4 regions of the Bradyrhizobium sp. LeoA1Lang genome follow, and region 1 is predicted to be linked to each of the others. Evidence: predicted binding sites of a transcription regulator. Region 1 holds the regulator's gene; each other region holds the start of a gene.
The links. The regulator PhoB, encoded in region 1, activates phosphate uptake and scavenging genes when phosphate is short. The targets are predictions, from matches to a motif close to TGTCATNNANCTGTCAT.

Region 1 (4,835 bases):
GCTGCTGGCGACCGCCCGCGTCGCCGGCGAGACCGCGCCGCTATTGTTCACCGCGCTGTCCAATCAGTTCTTCAGCCTGAACCTGACCAAGACGATGGCGAACCTGCCGGTGACGATCAACAACTTCGTGCAGAGCCCCTACGCCTATTGGAAAGAGCTCGCCTGGAGCGGGGCCCTGCTCATCACCTTGACCGTGCTCGCGCTCAACATCGGCGCGCGCATCCTCGGCGCCGAAAGGAGCGCAAAATGACCGATATGACCGTATCGACGACCAGCCCGAGCGCGGCCATTCCCCAGAAATCGCTGCCGGAAGCGCCGCCGAAGGTGACGGCACGCAGCCTCAACTTCTATTACGGCGAGCACCACGCGCTGAAGAACATCAACCTGGCGCTCGGCACCAACCGCGTCACCGCCTTCATCGGTCCTTCCGGTTGCGGCAAGTCAACGCTGCTGCGGATCTTCAACCGGATGTACGACCTCTATCCCGGCCAGCGCGCCACCGGCCAACTGATGCTGGACCAGACCAACATCCTCGACCCCAAGCTCGACCTCAACCTGCTGCGGGCGCGGATCGGAATGGTGTTCCAGAAGCCGACGCCGTTCCCGATGACGATCTATGAGAATATCGCCTTCGGCATCCGCCTTTACGAGAAGATCTCGAAATCCGAAATGGACGGCCGAGTCGAGAAAGCGCTGCGCGGCGGCGCGCTGTGGAACGAGGTCAAGGACAAGCTCAATGCCTCCGGCCTGAGCCTCTCCGGCGGCCAGCAGCAGCGTCTGTGCATCGCTCGCACGGTTGCGGTGCGGCCCGAAGTGATCCTGTTCGACGAGCCCTGCTCGGCGCTCGATCCGATTTCGACCGCCAAGGTCGAGGAACTGATCCAGGAGCTGTCGGAGGACTACACGATCGCGATCGTCACGCATAACATGCAGCAGGCGGCGCGCGTCTCCGACAAGACCGCGTTCATGTATCTGGGCGAACTGATCGAGTTCGACGACACCAGCAAGATCTTCACCTCGCCGAGCGATCGTCGCACCCAGGACTACATCACCGGCCGGTTCGGTTGAGGAGGGACATCATGGCTTCTGAACATACCGCCAAGGCGTTCGACAGCGATCTTCAGGAACTGACCCGTCTGGTCGCGGAGATGGGCGGGCTGGTCGAACGGATGATCACCGAATCCGTCGATGCGCTGATCCGCCGCGACATTGCGCTCGGCAAGCGTGTCGTCGCTTCCGACATCGAGATCGACAGCCTGCAGCGCGTGATCGAAGAGCGCGCCGTGCTGACGATCGCCCGCCGCCAGCCGATGGCCGTCGACCTGCGCGAGATCGTCGGCGCGATGCGGGTGGCGACCGACCTCGAGCGGATCGGCGACCTCGCCAAGAACATGGGCAAGCGCGTCGCCGCGCTGGAGAACGACTTCCAGCCGCTGAAGCTGATCCGCGGCTTGGAGCACATGACCGACCTCGTGCTGTCGCAGGTCAAGTCCGTGCTCGACGCTTATGCCGCGCACGATCTGCCGGCCGCGATGAACGTCTGGAAGAGCGACGAGGAGGTGGACGCGATCTGCACCTCGCTGTTCCGGGAGCTCCTCACCTACATGATGGAAGATCCGCGCAACATCTCGTTCTGCATCCACCTGATGTTCTGCGCCAAGAACATCGAGCGGATCGGCGACCACGCCACCAACATCGCGGAGACGGTGTTCTACATGATCGAGGGTCAGCAGATGACCGACAAGCGGCCGAAGGGGGATATGACGACGTTCGCCACGACCGTTCCGGGCAACTAGAGCACATCCAGGAAAGTCGAAGCCGGTTTTCCGAAGAAGATCCTGCTCAAAACATCAAAGGAAGAGTGGGATGACGATTCAGGCAGAGAGTCATCCCGCTATAGGAGAAGCCAAGCCGATGAGCGCACGCATTCTGGTGGTCGAAGACGAAGAAGCGCTGACGACGCTGTTGCGCTACAATCTCGATGCAGAAGGCTATGATGTCGAAACGGTCGCCCGTGGAGATGATGCGGACACAAGGCTCAAGGAACGCATTCCCGACCTTGTCGTGCTCGACTGGATGCTGCCGGGACTCTCCGGCATCGAGCTGTGCCGCCGTCTACGGGCGCGGCCGGAGACCAAGCAGCTCCCGATCATCATGCTGACCGCGCGCGGCGAGGAAAGCGAGCGCGTGAGGGGACTGGCGACCGGCGCCGACGACTACATCGTCAAGCCGTTCTCGGTGCCTGAACTGCTGGCGCGGGTGAAGGGCCTGTTGCGTCGGGCAAGTCCGGAGCGGCTCGCCACCGTGCTCACCTATGGCGACATCGAGCTCGACCGCGAGAAGCGTCGCGTCGCGCGCTCGGGCCGTCCGATCGATCTCGGCCCGACCGAATATCGCCTGCTGGAGTTCTTCCTGGAGCATCCCGGCCGCGTGTTCAGCCGCGAGCAGTTGCTCGACAGCGTCTGGGGGCGCGACATCTATATCGACGAGCGCACCGTCGACGTCCACATCGGCCGCCTGCGCAAATTGCTCAATCCCGGCCGCGAGCAGGACCCGATCCGCACCGTCCGCGGCGCGGGCTACGCGCTGGATGATCGCTTCGCGAAGGCCGAGCAGTCGTAACTCGGCGACCTCAATCCGTAGCCCGGGTGCAGCGAAGCGTAACCCGGGGAAATTTGGACCTGCCGATACAGCATTGCCGGGTTACGCTGCGCTTCACCCGGGCTACGATCTGTCGTCGGCTTACTTGCCGTGTGACGGCTTGACCGTCGGACGGCGGCGGTCCGCTGCCGGCTGGTAGGCGACGCGGGAGTGGTGCGCGCAATAGGGCAGGCCGGGAAGCGCCTTGCCGCCGCAGAAGAAGAATTCCGGGCTCGAGGGATCGCCGACCGGCCAGTGGCAGGTGGCCTCGTTCAATTCGAGCAGCGACAGCCGCTGGCTCATCGGCACCACATTGTCGTAGGCGATAGGGTCCGCTTCCACCTCCACCTCGAAGGCGTGGGCGAGTGCGGTGTTGCCGCGGGAGACCGGCCGCGCTACGCGCATCATCGGCTGTGCGGGACGCGCCTTGCGCTGCCGCGGCGCGGCTGCAGCAGGACTCTTGGCGCGGCCCGAGAGGCCGAGCCGGTGCACCTTGCCGATCACTGCATTGCGCGTCACGTTGCCGAGTTCCGCTGCGATCTGGCTGGCCGAGAGCCCGGCTTCCCAGAGCTTCTTCAATTGCTCGACGCGTTCGTCGGACCAGGTCAATACCGTCATCGCATCTTTCCCTTCGCGTTGCGCCGGCCGATCCTGGGACAGCGCTGCGATGCCTAATCTCAAAAATCCCTGCGGGCAGAATCCCTTAAGGCTCGCCGGGCACGAAAACCGCACCCGAACGTGTACGCCGCACACAAAGGACTCTAGGGATCAAAACTGCCGCACGAGATGTCGTACCCGACAGGCCAGACGCTACAATATGGCGTGACTCTGGCGCAAGAGTCCGCGCCTATGCGTCCACATGTTCCGACATTTAGGGATTGCAATCGGGCTTTTCCACTACACTGGAAACCCGCGGATTACCCGGTACTTTGCAGCGCAGCCTGGCGGCTTCGTGGCGATTGACAGCGCCCGCCGCGCGCATAGAATGCCTTTACGTGCCGCCCTGCAAAGGCGGCACGTTTTGTTTTCGCTGGATGAGCTCCAGCCGCGTGTCTGCATCGCTGCACGCCGCCAGGGCTCATCTGAAAGGCTTGTCTAAAACCCTTCAGTGATCGCCATGACCGACAGCGCCACGTCGCATCTGCTTCCCGTTTTTGCCAGGGCCGATCTCGGCTTCGAACGCGGCGAAGGCTGTTGGCTGATCTCGACCAAAGGCGAGCGTTATCTCGACTTCACCTCCGGCGTCGCGGTGAACGCGCTCGGCCATGCCCATCCGCATCTGGTGAAGGCGCTGCAGGAGCAGGCGACGAAGCTCTGGCACATGTCGAACCTGTTCAAGAGCCCGGACGGCGAGAAGCTTGCCGCGCGGCTGTGCGAGCAGAGTTTTGCGGACTTCGTGTTCTTCTGCAATTCCGGCGCGGAAGCGATGGAAGGCGTGATCAAGGTCGTGCGTCACTATCACTTCTCGAAGGGGCATCCGGAGCGCTATCGCATCGTCACCTTCGAAGGCGCCTTCCATGGCCGCACGCTCGCGACGCTGGCCGCGACCGGCGCCGCCAAATATCTCGAGGGCTTCGGCCCGCCGATGGACGGTTTCGACCAGGTGCCGCATGGCGACATCGAAGCGGTGAAACGCGCGATTGGTCCGCAGACGGCAGGCATCCTGATCGAGCCGGTGCAGGGCGAAGGCGGCGTGCGCTCTGCGCCGCCGGCCTTCTTCAAGGCGCTGCGCCAGCTTTGCGACGAGCACGGTCTCCTGCTCGCCTTCGATGAGGTGCAGACCGGCATGGGCCGCACCGGCGATCTCTTCGCCTACAAGCGCATCGGGGTCACTCCCGATGTGATGTCGCTGGCCAAGGCGCTCGGCGGCGGCTTTCCGATCGGCGCCTTCCTTGCGACCGCGGAAGCCGCGTCCGGCATGACGCCGGGCTCGCACGGCTCGACCTTCGGCGGCAACCCGCTCGCGGTCGCGGCCGCCAGCGCCGTGCTCGATGTGATGCTGCAGCCCGGCTTCTTCGATCACGTGCAGAAGATGTCGCTCCTGCTCAAGCAGAAGCTCGCCTCCGTGGTCGACCGCTATCCGTACATTCTCGCGGACGTGCGCGGCGAGGGGCTTCTGATCGGCGTCAAGGCGGTGGTGCCCTCGGGCGACCTCGTCAACGCCCTGCGCGAGCAGAAGCTGCTCACGGTCGGCG
Region 2 (4,835 bases), on a different contig from region 1:
GTGCAGCAAACGCCGCGGAGACCGTCGCCAGGGAAATGGCGGTGGCGAGTGCGAAACCAATCGATGCGATCTTCATGATAGCTCCTGTACGGAAATAGCTTGCATGAGTAGGACATGCTGCGGCGCGTTCTATTCCGCCGGAGAGCACGAAGAATTTTTTCGCAATGTTTGCCTGACGCGGGGAATAATTCGGCAAGTGGCTTTCGACCGAAGCTCACCGATCCAGCCCTGTCCCCGTGTCGGTTTTTGCCGGATCTGCGTCATTTCGCGCCGCGGCGTGAGAAGATAGGTTGCGCAGCGAGTGCGAGGTGAATTCGTAGAGCGACGCAGGCAATGAACTGGCGGCTTCTCGCGTGGGGCGGTCTTGCCGCTGCCGCGCTTTTCTTGATCATTGGTGGTGGCTGGCTTCTGACGCTGCCCTCGCGAGCTGCGTCTGGAAACGCGCCGCTGATCGCAAGCCAGGAGGCTGATGCGACCATCGCGGCGTTGAAGCCGCCGAAGCGGCAGCGGCCGCTGATCGCGATCGTCGGCATCAATGAGCAGACCGAGACCACCGACTATCTGATGCCCTACGGCATCCTCAAGCGCGCCGACGTCGCCGACGTGGTGACGCTTGCGACGGGACCCGGACCGGTGACGCTGTTTCCGGTACTGAAGGTGGAGCCGGACGCCACCATCGCCGCATTCGATACGCAACATCCTGATGGGGCCGACTATGTCATCGTCCCCGCCATGAGCCGTGACGACGATCCGGTCGTGGTGCAATGGATCAGGCAGCAGGCGGAAAAGGGCGCGATCGTCATCGGCGTCTGCGTCGGCACCATGGTGGTCGCCAGCACCGGACTGCTCGACGGCAAGCGGGCGACCACGCATTGGTACTCCCTGAAAGACCTGCGCGAGAAGCATCCGGCGACCCATTACATCAGGGATCGCAGGATCGTGGTCGACCAGGGCGTTGCGACCACAACGGGGATTACGGCTTCGATGCCGATGTCGCTCACGCTGGTCGAAGCGATCGCCGGCCGCGAGAAGGCGCAAGCCGTCGCCCGCGACATCGGCCTCCCCCATTGGGATGCCCGCCACGACAGCGGCGCGTTCCAGTTCACGCGGCCGTTCGCGCTCACGGCGATCGGGAACACCCTCGCCTTCTGGAACCGCGAGCAGCTCGGCATCGCGCTTGCACCCGGCATCGACGAAGTGTCGCTCGCGCTCGCGGCCGACGCCTGGTCGCGGACCTATCGTTCGCGCACCGTGACCTTTGCCGCGACGGCGGAGGCACAGCCGAGCCGCAACGGCCTGCGCATCCTGCCCGATCAGGTCGCGACGCAGTGGCCCGCCGAGCGATTGCTGCAACCGGTCGGGTCACTGCCGCCGGCACAGGCGCTGGACCAGACGCTGCAGCGGATCGAGGCACGCTACGGCGGGCGAACGGCCGATTTCGTCGCCATGCAGCTCGAATATCCGAGGCAAGGCCCACCGAATTGAAGCGGCATCGGCCCGCCCGGCCATCATTTTTCCCTCACCGGGTCCACCGTCATCTGCCTGTCACGAAATGTGCCGACTTCTCGCTCGGACCATTCCGAGGACACCAATGGACTATTTCCGACGCTTCACCTTCCTGTTCGCGGCGCCCGTATTCGATCCGGAGGATCTCGAGGGCATCCGCTTCAACCAGATCATCGACGAGATCCAGCGCTCCGGCTTCGAGGTCGTGCGCGCCCGCAAGCTCGAGGATGCCGAGATCGCGGTGCAGACCGACGCGGCGATCGGCTGCATGGTGGTCGACTGGGGCAAGAAGGGGCTGGAGGGCAAGACCGCGTCGCTGATCAATTTGATGCGGCGGCGCGGCCTCGACTTCCCGATCATCCTCCTAATCCGCCGCAAGCGGTTCGAGGACCTACCGGTCGAGGTGCTCGACTTCATCGACGGCTATGTGTTCCTGTCGGAGGAAACGCCGCCGTTCATCGCAAAGAATTTGATCAGCCGGCTGAAGCAATATGCCGAGACGCTGAAGACGCCGTTCTTCGGCGCGCTGGTCGACTATGCCGAGGAAGGCAACCAGCTCTGGACCTGCCCCGGCCACAATGGCGGCGTGTTCTACAGCCGCAGCCCGATCGGACGCGTGTTCGTCGAGCATCTCGGCGAAGCCGTGTTCCGCGACGACCTCGACAATTCCGTGCTCGACCTCGGCGACCTGCTGACTCACGAGGGGCCGGCGCTGCGGGCGCAGAAGGAAGCCGCCAGGATCTTCGGCGCGGAGAAGACCTATTTCGTGCTCAACGGCACCTCCACGTCCAACAAGGTCGCGCTCGGCTCGCTGGTCACAGACGGCGACCTCGTGCTGTTCGACCGCAACAACCACAAGGCCGCCCACCACGGCGCGCTGCTGCTCGGCGGCGGCATCCCGGTCTATGTGCCGACGGTTCGCAACGCCTGGGGCCTGATCGGGCCGATGCGCTGGGACGCGCTGGACGAGGCCGCATTGCGCGAGCGCATCCGCAACCATCCGCTGGTCAAGGACAAGGATGCCTGGAAGAGGCCCCGCCCCTTCCGCGTCGCCGTGGTCGAGCAATGCACCTATGACGGCACCATCCACAGCGCGGAGATGATCCTCAAGCGCATCGGCCATCTCTGCGACTACATCCTGTTCGACGAAGCCTGGGCCGGCTTCATGAAGTTCCATCCGATCTATGCCGGCCGCTTCGCGATGGGCCTTGCCGACCTCGGTCCCGAGGCGCCCGGCATCATTGCGACGCAATCGACACACAAGCAGCTCGCGAGCTTCTCGCAGGCCTCCCAGATCCACGTCCGCGACCGCCACATCAAGGGCCAGAAGCGCCGGGTCGAGCATCGGCGTTTCAATGAAAGCTTCATGCAGCACGCCTCGACCTCGCCATTCTATCCGCTGTTCGCCTCGCTCGATGTCGGCGCGCAGATGATGAAGGGCCGCTCCGGCGAGGTGTTGTGGGACGACACGATCCGGCTCGGCATCGAGCTGCGCAAGAAGATCCGCGCCACCCGCCGCGAGTTCGAGGAGAACGAAGCCCGCCCCGAGCGGCGCTGGTTCTTCGAGCCGTTCGTGCCGGACCGCGTGATGATTCCGGATGTCGCGCGGGAAGGCGGGGCGCACAATGTCGCCTGGGAAACCATCTCCACCGACCAGCTCGCGACCAACCCGGCGTTCTGGCAGCTCCAGCCCGGCGATAGCTGGCATGGCTTCCCCGAGATGACGGCGGGCTTTGCCATGACCGATCCGAACAAGCTGACGCTGCTCACACCCGGATTCGATCACGCCACCGGCGCCTATGCCGAGCACGGCATCCCCGCCCCGGTGGTGGCGCAATATCTGCGCGAGAACCGCATCGTCGCCGAGAAGAACGACCTCAACTCCCTGCTCTTCCTGCTCACGCCCGGCGTGGAGGCGAGCAAGGCGGGGACGCTGATCTCGGGGCTCGTCGCCTTCAAGAAATTGCATGACGACAATGCGCTGCTCGAGGACGTCATCCCCGAATTCTTCCGCCGCAGGCCTGCCCGCTATGCCGGCGTGCGCCTGCGCGACCTCTGCGGCGACATGCACCGCTTCTTCCGCGCGGCGGACGTGAGCGCGCTGCAGCGCAAGCAGTTCCTGCCCGAGCACCTGCCCGAGATTGCGATGTCGCCGCGCGAGGCATCACGCTACCTCGTGCGCAACGACGTCGACTATCTGCCGATCGGCGAGATTTCGGGCCGCATCGCGGCAACCCCATTCGTGGTCTATCCGCCCGGTATCGCCACCATCGTGCCGGGTGAACGATTGTCGGAACAGACCCGGCCGATGATCGACTACTTGAAGATGTTCGAGGCATCCTTCAACGCATTCCCGGGCTTCGAGGTCGAGATCCAGGGCGTCTACAAGGAGATCGACGAGGCGGGGCGCGTGCGCCTGTTCACCTACGTGATTTCCGAGTGACGGCCGATGAACGAAGAGCGGATCATCGTCAGGCCGTCGCGCGAGGCGGATGTCGAAGCCATGCTGTCGATCTACCGCCGCCACATCCGGCGCGGCGTCGACGACAGCGTCGAGGACAGCGGGGTGCCGGAGCCGGACGATTTCCGCGACCGGCGCAAGAATTTCCGCAACCATCGCCTGCCTCATTTGGTTGCGACCCGTGACGGCGAGGTGGTCGGCTATGCCTATGTGGTGCTGTTCCGGAAGCGGCCGGCCTATCGCTATGCGGTAAAGCATTCGATCTATGTCCGTCACGACCAGGTCGGCCGCGGCATCGGGCGCCTCCTGCTCGGCGAACTGATCGACGCGTGCGCGGCCGCCGGCTTTCGCCAGATGATCGGCTATATCGACAGCGACAACGCGGCCTCGCTGGCGCTGCACGAGCGTTTCGGTTTTGCCCGGGTCGGGCTGTTGCCCGGCGTCGCCTATCGCTTCGGCCGCTGGGCCGACACCGCGATGGTGCAACGCTCGCTCGGCCCCGGCACCACCGCGCCGCCGCCACCAGCCCCATTGTCGCGACGGTAAGAGCCGCGACGGTAAGAGCCGCGACGCTAAGCTGCGACAGCCCGACTATGTCGGCCGCCAGCGGACGGGGAAGCTTCGCGCCACCGCAAGCGCCGAGCGCTCGTTGGCTTCGAGCGCGATTTTTTGCGCCAGCATGACGTCGCCGGCCACCAGCGTGTCCCGGGGCACGAAACACCAGCCCGCATGCAACCGGCCGAGCTCGTCCAATTCATAGATGTTCATGCCGGTGCCGTGGCGGATCCGGTAGCGTTTGCCAGAGTGGCAGCCGACCACGTCGAAAAAGCCGCTCGTCTCATACTGCACGAGCTGCTCGGGCGTCAGC
Region 3 (4,796 bases), on a different contig from region 1:
TCTTGTGCCACGGGGGCCGTCCACATATGGGTCCCGGGTCAAGCCCGGGACGACGGGCGGAGATAGCGTGCGCAAATCTCTCAGCTGTCATTGCGAGGAGCGAAACGACGAAGCAATCCATCTCTCCACAAGTGGCGGCATGGATTGCTTCGCTCCGCTCGCAATGACGGGCGGAATTACACCTCGCTTTCGCGGTGTACGTCGTGGACCACGATGCCCATGCCGTTGTCGGGCATCTTGATCCAGTCGCGTCGCATCAGCGTGCGCTTGGTGTCCTCGTATCCGCTCATCCAGTGCTCGCGCATCGAGGTGCCCGAGAATTCGTGATCCTTGGCGTGACCTTCATAGGCCTTCTGCTGATAGATCAGTTGCAGGATCGCGATGCTCGGCAGGGCGCTGTTGGAATCGCGAAGATGGCGCTCTTCTTCCGATAACTGCTCGTTTGGAATCTTCGAGAGCGCCTTGTAGAGGCGGGCGCGGAGATTGTGCGTCTTGCGATACATGTCGGTGTTGTAGCGCGTGCGCGAGGAATACATGATGTCCTTGTGGCGGGCCATCACGTCGTGGATGTCGCGGGGCAGCACGCCGCGGGCCGAGAATAGGTCGACCTGGAACACCAGCGAATTCAGGCTGTCGACCTGGTCGAGCAGATGCTGCAGCGGCGTGTTGGAGACGATGCCGCCATCCCAGAAATGGTCGGTGCCGACCTTCACCATCGGCAGCGCCGGCGGCAACGCGCCGCTCGCCATGATGTGCTCGGGAATGATCTCGTCATGCGCGTTGTCGAAATAGATGAAGTTCCCCGACAGCACGTTCACCGCGCCGACTGCAAAGCGCATCTTCTTGGAATTGATGCGCTCGAAATCGACCAGCTCGAGCAGCGACTCGCGTAACGGCGCGGTGTCGTAATAGCTCGTCGCCGTCCGCGCACCGGCCGGGCTTAACCAGGGATTGGTGTTGTGGGGTGCGAAGAAACCGGGCTGGCCGAGCACCGTCGTCATGAACGAACTGGTGAAGTTGCGCGCTTTGCGGAAGATGTCGCCATCCGGCGTATAGTGCCAGATCTTGCGGCTGGTGATGCGGTCCCAGAATGTGTGCAGCCGCTCGAGCCGCCGCTCCGGCGGATTGCCGGCGATGATCGCCGAGTTGATGGCGCCGATCGAGACGCCGCAGATCCAGTCCGGCTCGATACCTGCTTCGTGCAGCGCCTGGTAGACGCCGGCCTGGTAGGCGCCGAGCGCACCGCCGCCTTGCAGCACCAGCGCGACACGATCGCAGCGCTCAGGCCGCCAGCCGCGATGGGAGGTTGCAGTTTCTTGTTCGTCGAAATGTGGGCTACGCGCATCCATGTCCTGACACTCCCTGCGCGCCAACGATTCCGTGCGCCCGTGACGTGCTGATGACGGCTACGCCGAGGATCATTTGGGGTCACGTGGCTGAAGGAAATCCCTCACATCAGTGTCAATGTCCGCCGCTAGCGTTCAGGCCATTAATTGCAAACAGGGGGATTTGCGATGCGCAGGGAAGAGCTTTTGAGGCTTCCGTCGATGCCTGCCGCGGGCCCGAGCTATCCCGCAGGACCTTACCGCTTCGTCAATCGCGAATTCCTGGTCATTACCTACGAGACCGATCCCGAGTTGATCCGTGCCGGGCTGCCCGAGCCGCTCGAACCGATCGATCAGCCGATCGTGCACTACGAATGGATCAAGATGCCTGATAGTTCCGGCTTCGGCAGCTATACCGAGTCCGGTCTGGTGATCCCGGCGCGCTTGCACGGCGAAGAGGTCAATTTTGTTTCGCAGATGTACCTCGACGATGATCCGCCGATTGCGGCGGGCCGGGAGATCTGGGGCTTTCCGAAGAAATACGCCCATCCCAAGCTTGAGATCGTCAAGGACACGCTGACCGGTACGCTGGAATATGCCGGCCAGCTCGTCGCCATGGGCACCATGGGCTACAAGCATGAGAGCATGGCGGGCAATGGTGACATCACCCGCGCGACGCTGTCGAAGACGCAGATCAATCTGAAGATGATCCCGGGCGTCGATGGCCGTCTCGAAGTCTGCCAGCTCGTCGCGATCAACCTGACCGATATCAACGTCAAAGGGTCATGGATCGGACCCGGCCGGCTGCATTTGGTGCCGCATGTCAATGCGCCGGTTGCGGATTTCCCGGTGCGCCGGGTGATCGGCGCGCATCATTTCCTGGCCGATCTGACGCTGCCGTTCGGCCGCGTGGTGCACGATTACAACAAGGAATCCGAGCAGGTTGCCGAAACCGGTCTCGCAGCCGAGTAGGTCGCGACATCAAATTGTTACAAAATCGTAATTGTATCGTCGCTTGCTGGCGTGCGGGGAGGGGCCCCTGCACTAATACTGTATTGTGCCGGCTAGAGCGTTTTCGAGCGAAGTGGACACCGGTTCGCGTGAAGAAAACGCGTCAAAACAAGAATCTAGAGTTTCGGTTCTGATTCAATCAGAACCGAAGCTCTAGCGCAGGGGTTTGGCAATGTGTCGCGTTGAGCTTCGGGCTGGTCATGTCGGCTGAACCAGCGAAAATGGTCAGCGTGCCCGCAGATGCCATCCCGGTGATCCCGGGCTTGGTGTGGGCATTCCGTCTGCATGGCGACGGCAGCGCTGAATCCTTGTCGATCGATGCGCCGATCGAATTCAGCCATGATGGCAGGCTGTGGCTGCATTTCAATCTGGCGGATGGTCGCATGCGGCAGTGGATTGCAGGCCTGCAGATTCCTACGCTCGCGCGCGACCTCCTGCTGTCGCACGATAATTTCCAGCAGCTCCACGTCATCGACAACTGCGTCTATGGCGTGTTCTCCGATCTCGTGCGCGAGATCGATTCCCCGACGGAGGAAACCGGATTCCTTCGCTTCGCGATGACCGAGCGTCTTTTGATCAGCGGCCGCCATCAGGCGCTATGCGCGGTGGACGCCACCCGCCGCGTGCTGGAGGGCGGCCATCGTGTCGCGACGGTGGCGGCGCTGCTCGAGAAGATCATCGACGAGGTCGCCGACACCATGGATCGGATGGCCGACAAGATCGGCACCGAGATCGACGAAATCGAGGAACGGGTGCTGGCCGGTGAGACCAGGTCGGAGATGCGGGCCGGGCTCGGCCGGTTGCGGCGGACCTGTCTGAGGCTGCATCGTCAGCTTGCCGGCTTGCGCGTGCTGTTCCACCGGCTCGAACAGAAAAATCCCGAAAATCTCAGCCCGGCGCTACGCTTGCATGCCGCAAAGCTCGCACAGCGGCTCGACGGCCTCGACCACGATATCACCGAGCTGCGCGAACGCAGCCGGCTGCTCGAGGAGGAGCTTCGCTTCAAGCTGGAGGAGGAGAGCAACCGGCATCTGCACGCGCTATCGGTCGTGACCATGCTGCTGCTGCCGCCGACGCTGGTCACCGGCATTTTCGGCATGAACACCAAGGGACTGCCGCTCACCGACGTCGACGGCGGTTTCCTGTGGGCCGCGGTGCTGATGATCGGCGCCTCCGGCCTTGCCTATCTGATCATGCGTCGCCTGGGCATCGTCAAATAACGGGCTGCGGTATCCTTGCATGTACCGAGTGCTCACCCGCGTGGTCATGGTATTCGCGGCGATCACCGCCGTTGCCCTCGCAGCCGCCCGCGCGGCAGATCAGCCCGACGGCGGCAACAAGGACCTGCGCGACAGGCTGGCGGATGCCGGCTACCAGTTCAGCCTGACCTATATCGGCGAGGGGCTCGCCAACGTCTCCGGCGGCATGCGTACCGGCGCGATCTATACCGGGCGTCTCGACCTTGGCGCCACCATTGACCTTGAAAAGGTGATGGGCTGGACCGGCGCCACCTTCCACGCCAACATATTCCAGATCCATGGTGACGGCCTGTCGCGCAGCTATATCGGCAATCTGATGCTGGTCTCCGGCGTCGAGGCGCTTTCCGCGACACGGCTCTATGAGCTTTGGATCGAGCAGCAACTGCTCGGCGGCAAGCTTGCCGTCCGCGTCGGGCAGCAGGCTTCGGACGTCGAATTCATCGATAGCCAATACGACGACATTTTCATCAACTCCGCGTTGGGCTGGCCGGGCATCACCGGCATCAATTTGCCGGGCGGCGGCCCGTCACCGCCGCTTGCCGTACCTGGCATCCGCATCAAGGCGGCGCTCTCGGACAGGATCACGGCCTATCTCGCACTGTTCGATGGCACCCCGGCGCCGCCGGACGCCGACGATGCGCAGATCGCCAATCCTCACGGTCTGCTGTTTCGCGTCAACGATCCGCCCTGGTGGATCGGCCAGCTCAAATACAAGTTCGAGATCGGCGAGAGCCGGTTGCCGGCGACCATCACCGGCGGCGGCTGGTATCACATGATGTCGTTTCCCGATCAGCGCTTCTCGGCCGACGGCCTGTCGCTCGCCGATCCCAACAGCTCCGGCGATCCGGCATGGTGGCGCCGGAACCAGGGATTGTTCATGGTCTATGAGCAGCAATTGGCGCGCGCCGCACCCGGTTCGGACAAGGGCGTCGCATTCTTCATGCGGGCCTCGGTGAGTCCGTCCGATCGCAATCTGATCAGCACCTATGTCGACGGCGGCTTCCTGTTCACCGGTTTCAGCGATGCCCATCCGAACGACAGGTTCGGCATCGCTGCGACCTACGCCAGGATATCCGACCGCGCCCGTGCCTTCGACCGCGACACCCAGTTCTTCACCGGCACGCCATACCCGATCCGCGACTACGAGGCGATCCTCGAAGTCACCTATCAGCATGAGGTCAGGCCCGGCTTCCTGCTGCAG
Region 4 (4,835 bases), on a different contig from region 1:
CGGCCTTGGTCCTTGGCGCTAAAGCGAACTGATTTTAATTAGTACGGATTGACGGCGGCACTTCCCTCTCCCCGTCCTTACGGGGAGAGGGTTGGGGTGAGGGGCTCTCTCCACGAACACGGTGGCAGATACCCTCGTGGAGGCCCCCCCTCACCCGAAATTCAAGCTGCGCTTGAATTTCGACCTCTCCCCGCAAGCGGGGCGAGGTGAAGTCCAGGTCTCCGCTCGATTCGACAAGGGATGATCAAACCTAGGACAACCCATGATCGTCTACTGCGTGGCAGCTTTCCGATGACGACGCCGATCGCACTTACCATTGCCGGTTCGGATTCCTCTGGCGGTGCCGGCATCCAGGCGGATTTGAAGAGCTTTGCCGCGCTCGGCGTCTACGGCGCCTCCGTCATCACCGCGCTGACCGCGCAGAACACGATGGGCGTGCGCGGCATCCACCAGGTGCCGGCCGAGTTCGTGACCGCGCAGATCGATGCAGTGTTCTCCGATCTCGCGGTCGGCGCGGTCAAGATCGGTATGGTCGCCGAGCTCTCGATCATCGATGCGATCGCGGCCGGGCTCGAGCGCTGGTCGCCGAAGCATGTCGTGTTCGATCCGGTGATGGTTGCAACCTCGGGCGATCGCCTGCTTGCCGCGGAGGCGGTCGATGCGCTGCGCACGAGATTGATCCCGCTTGCGTCGTTGATCACCCCGAACCTGCCGGAAGCCGCAGCACTGCTCGATGAACCGATGGCCGCAGACGAGGCCGCCATCGAGAGCCAGGGCAGGCGGCTGCTTGCGCTCGGCTGTCAGGCGGTGCTGATCAAGGGCGGGCACGGGCAGGGCAGCGAGAGCATCGACTATCTCGTCGATGCCGACAGCGCGATCGTGCTCGCCGCGCCGCGCATCAACACCGCAAACACCCATGGCACCGGCTGCTCATTATCGTCGGCGATCGCAGCCGAGCTTGCCAAGGGCGAAGACGTGACGTCAGCCGTGCGCAACGCCAAGCGCTGGATCAGCGCCGCGATCGAAGCCGCCGATCGTTTCACCGTCGGCCACGGCCACGGGCCGGTGCATCATTTTCACAGATTTTATTAGACGACCCGCAACACCGTAGCCCGGATGGAGCGCAGCGTAATCCGGGGCCTTTGCGCGCCTGGAGGCCGCTTATCCCGGATTGCGCTTCGCTTCATCCGGGCTACAGGCCTCGTTCCGTACATCCACGGCCCCTCGTGTCGCCAGATTGTCGCATGGCGCTGTTATCCGCATTTCAAAGGGGCGCATAGCTGATTCTGGTGGGACCGTTGGCTGCGACGAATCGTCATCGCCCTGTCACAGGGATTTGTTAGGTGCACAGGTATGGGAAGCGACTCTTTCAGTGAAGAGAGCCCCGAGCGGCGCTTTCGCACGTTGTTTATCTCCGATGTCCATCTCGGAGCCCGCGGGTCGCAAGCCGACCGATTGCTGGATTTCCTGCGCTCTCACGATGCCGACACAATCTACCTGGTTGGCGACATCGTCGACGGTTGGGCGCTGAAGTCGAGCTGGCACTGGCCCCAGACCCACAACGACTTCGTGCAGAAGATGCTGCGCAAGGCACGCAAGGGCGCCAAGGTCATCTACATCCCCGGCAATCACGACGAGTTCCTGCGTAAATACTACGGCACGCATTTCGGCGGCATCGACGTGATGGAGAACACCATCCACACCGGCGTCGACGGCAAGCGCTACCTTGTGATCCACGGCGATATCTTCGACCTCGTGGTGCAGAATGCGCGCTGGCTCGCCCATCTCGGCGACAAGGCCTACGACTTCGCGATCCAGATGAACCGCTTCGTCAACTTCTTCCGCCGCATGTTCGGCGTGCCCTATTGGTCGCTGTCGCAATGGGCGAAGCTGAAGGTCAAGAAGGCGGTGAACTATATCGGCGCGTTCGAAACCACGCTCGCCAGCGAAGCGCGTCGCCATGGCTGCGACGGCGTGATCTGCGGCCACATCCACTATGCGACCATCCGCGACGAACACGGCATCCGCTACATGAATTGCGGCGACTGGGTCGAGAGCTGCACGGCGCTGGCCGAGCATGAGGACGGCCGCTTCGAGATCATCACCTGGACCGATCCGGTCCGGCGCATCGCACCAGTTCCACGGGTCACGGCGCGCGCCGCATGACAAAAATCCTGGTCGCGACCGACGCATGGCATCCCCAGGTCAATGGGGTGGTTCGGACGCTGACCATGATGGCCGAGGCGGCAAAGGGCCTCGGCGTTGAGATCGCATTTCTCACACCGCAATCGTTCCGCACCTTCGCGATGCCGAGCTATCGCGACCTCAGGCTGGCCTTGCCGCATCCGGCCGCGATTGCCGCGCTGATCGAGCAGGACAAGCCTGACAGCATCCACATCGCCACCGAAGGTCCGATCGGCCTGTTGGTGCGCCGTTATTGCCGCAAGCGCGGCCTGCCGTTCACCACGAGCTTTCACACCCGCTTTCCCGACTATGTCTCGGCGCGCTCGCCGATCCCGGAAAGCTGGGTCTGGCGGCTGTTGCGCTGGTTCCATCGGCCGAGCCAGGCGGTGATGGCGGCAACCCCGGCGCTCGCCGCCGAACTGCGCTCGCGCGGTTTTCGCAACGTGGTGCTGTGGTCGCGCGGCGTCGATACCGCGCTGTTCCATCCGCGCCATGTCGACCTCTGTCTTCCGGCACCGGTTTTCCTGAGCGTCGGCCGGGTGGCGGTCGAGAAGAACCTGGAAGCCTTCCTCGACCTCGATCTGCCGGGCACCAGAGTCGTTGTGGGCGACGGGCCGGCGCGTCCGGCACTGGAGCGGAAATACCGCGACGCCGTGTTCCTGGGCGCACGGCACGGCGAGGAATTGGCGCGCATTTATGCCGCTGCCGATGTGTTCGTGTTCCCGAGCAGGACCGACACCTTCGGTTTGGTGCTGCTGGAGGCGCTTGCGAGCGGCCTGCCGGTCGCCGCTTTCCCAGTGGTCGGTCCGCGTGACGTGATCGGTACTGCGCCGGTCGGCGCGCTGAAGGAAGACCTCCGCGAGGCCTGCCTGGAGGCGCTCAGCATCCCGGCGCGGGTCTGCGTCGACTTTGCGGCGCGCCACACCTGGCAAGCCTCGGCGCGCGTCTTTATCGACCACGCCCTCAATCTCCGGCCGGTCGAGCCCGAAGCCGCGCCCGAGAACGATCCGGCCGAATTCGTGGCCGAGGACCCGCATTTCGCGGCCTAGCCTGACCCGTCGCCCGGGTGGAGCGCAGCGCAACCCGGGACTTCTGTATCGGCGTTGACCAGCGGTCCCGGGTTACGCGTTCCGCTCCACCCGGGCTACGAACCTCCTTCTGTGCATCACACAGAAGCGTCTTGCCGGCCTGTCGGCGGCCGCGTTACAAATTGCGTATGACCGAAATCATCGCAAATCCACCCGTCGACGCGGCTGATATCGAAGCCGCCGCAAAGGTGGTCGCGCCGTTCGCGGTGCGCACGCCGCTGCTGTCCTTTCCCGTCCTCAACGAGCGCGCCGGGACCAAGGTGTTCCTGAAGCCGGAAATGCTGCAGCGGACCGGCTCGTTCAAGTTCCGCGGCGCCTTCAACAAGCTGTCGTCGATCCCGCAGGCCCAGCGCGGCGGCGGGGTCGTCGCATTCTCCTCTGGTAACCACGCCCAAGGTGTGGCCGCAGCGGCGAAGATCCTCAACATGCAGGCGACCATCGTAATGCCGGCGGACTCGCCCATCACCAAGCGCGAGCGCACCAAGTCCTATGGCGCCGAGGTCGTGCTCTATGACCGCGACCGCGAGGACCGCGAGGCGATCGCCAATGGCATTGCGAGCAAGCGTGGCGCGACATTGGTGCGTCCCTACGACGATCCCTTCGTGATCGCAGGGCAGGGCACCGCAGGCCGCGAGATCGCCGAGGACATGGCCGCGCTTGGGCTTGACCCCGACATCGTGGTGGCGCCGGCCTCCGGCGGCGGACTGATCGCGGGCGTCGCGACCGCGGTGAAAGCTCAGTTCCCACAAGCCCAGGTGATCGTCGCCGAGCCGAAGGGCTATGACGACCACGCGCTATCGCTGCAGGCGGGACATCGTGAGCCGCATCCCGCCGCAGCCCGCACCATCTGCGACGCGCTGATGGCGGCGATGCCGGGCGAGCTCACGTTTGCGATCAACAGCAAGCTGCTGGCGCGCGGCGTCTCGGCTTCGGATGAGGAAGTCGCCGCAGCGGTGGCGTTCGCCTATCGCGAACTGAAGCTGGTGGTCGAGCCCGGCGGCGCCGTCGGCCTTGCCGCCTTGCTCGCCGGCCGCATCGACGCCAAGGGCAAGAACGTCGTCATCGTTCTCTCCGGCGGCAATGTCGACGCCGACCTGTTCGCCAAGCTGGTGGCCTGAACAAGGCCGAGATTCTGTAGCCCGGGTGAAGCGGAAGCGCAACCCGGGCTACGGCGCTGAACATCGTTTCGGCGCCTGCGCAATCAGCGCATGAAGCCGCGGCGTCCACATCCCTGGCCCTGACCGATCGATTGGCTGACTGCCCTTGCGGCGGATTGAAGCACCTGACAATGTTTGATTGGCGCAAGGTCGGAGGAATCCAGGATGGGGGACGGCTCCGGGCAGAGGGTTGCAACCGTCATCATCGCCGTGGTGCTCGTCGGCGCGGCTGCATCCCAGGCGAGGACAGTGCTGGCGCCGCTGGCTGCAGCTCTCTTCATCATCGCGATCGTCTGGCCGGCGCAGAAGTGGCTGCAGTCATGGATGCCAAAACTCGCAGCGCTCGCGATCACCATGCTGGTCACGGTGGCGGTCTGCCTTGCCTTCGCTTCGCTGGCAGCATGGG

Region 2: ACZYOF_RS19870 (Orn/Lys/Arg family decarboxylase) is a predicted target of PhoB. The motif match lies at 1,533-1,549, and genes of this name have one in related genera.
Region 3: ACZYOF_RS42025 (acetoacetate decarboxylase) is a predicted target of PhoB. The motif match lies at 1,389-1,405, and genes of this name have one in related genera.
Region 4: ACZYOF_RS28130 (UDP-2,3-diacylglucosamine diphosphatase) is a predicted target of PhoB. The motif match lies at 1,314-1,330, and genes of this name have one in related genera.

Annotation. Positions count from the first base shown of each region.
Region 1 is NZ_JBVAPG010000011.1:1,222-6,056, reverse strand. Features, by position in the region: gene pstA (phosphate ABC transporter permease PstA) at 1-250, shown strand, start outside; gene pstB (phosphate ABC transporter ATP-binding protein PstB) at 256-1,068, shown strand; gene phoU (phosphate signaling complex protein PhoU) at 1,080-1,796, shown strand; gene phoB (phosphate regulon transcriptional regulator PhoB) at 1,915-2,622, shown strand; gene ACZYOF_RS06240 (GcrA family cell cycle regulator) at 2,743-3,258, opposite strand; gene ACZYOF_RS06235 (acetylornithine transaminase) at 3,758-4,835, shown strand, end outside.
Region 2 is NZ_JBVAPG010000055.1:44,681-49,515, forward strand. Features, by position in the region: gene ACZYOF_RS19860 (COG4315 family predicted lipoprotein) at 1-76, opposite strand, end outside; gene ACZYOF_RS19865 (DJ-1/PfpI family protein) at 334-1,485, shown strand; gene ACZYOF_RS19870 (Orn/Lys/Arg family decarboxylase) at 1,592-3,949, shown strand; gene ACZYOF_RS19875 (GNAT family N-acetyltransferase) at 3,956-4,513, shown strand; gene ACZYOF_RS19880 (hypothetical protein) at 4,559-4,835, opposite strand, start outside.
Region 3 is NZ_JBVAPG010000296.1:290-5,085, reverse strand. Features, by position in the region: gene ACZYOF_RS42030 (patatin-like phospholipase family protein) at 177-1,349, opposite strand; gene ACZYOF_RS42025 (acetoacetate decarboxylase) at 1,515-2,297, shown strand; gene ACZYOF_RS42020 (transporter) at 2,537-3,556, shown strand; gene ACZYOF_RS42015 (carbohydrate porin) at 3,576-4,796, shown strand, end outside.
Region 4 is NZ_JBVAPG010000099.1:22,240-27,074, reverse strand. Features, by position in the region: gene thiD (bifunctional hydroxymethylpyrimidine kinase/phosphomethylpyrimidine kinase) at 292-1,092, shown strand; gene ACZYOF_RS28130 (UDP-2,3-diacylglucosamine diphosphatase) at 1,354-2,166, shown strand; gene ACZYOF_RS28125 (glycosyltransferase family 4 protein) at 2,163-3,233, shown strand; gene ACZYOF_RS28120 (threonine/serine dehydratase) at 3,401-4,390, shown strand; gene ACZYOF_RS28115 (AI-2E family transporter) at 4,595-4,835, shown strand, end outside.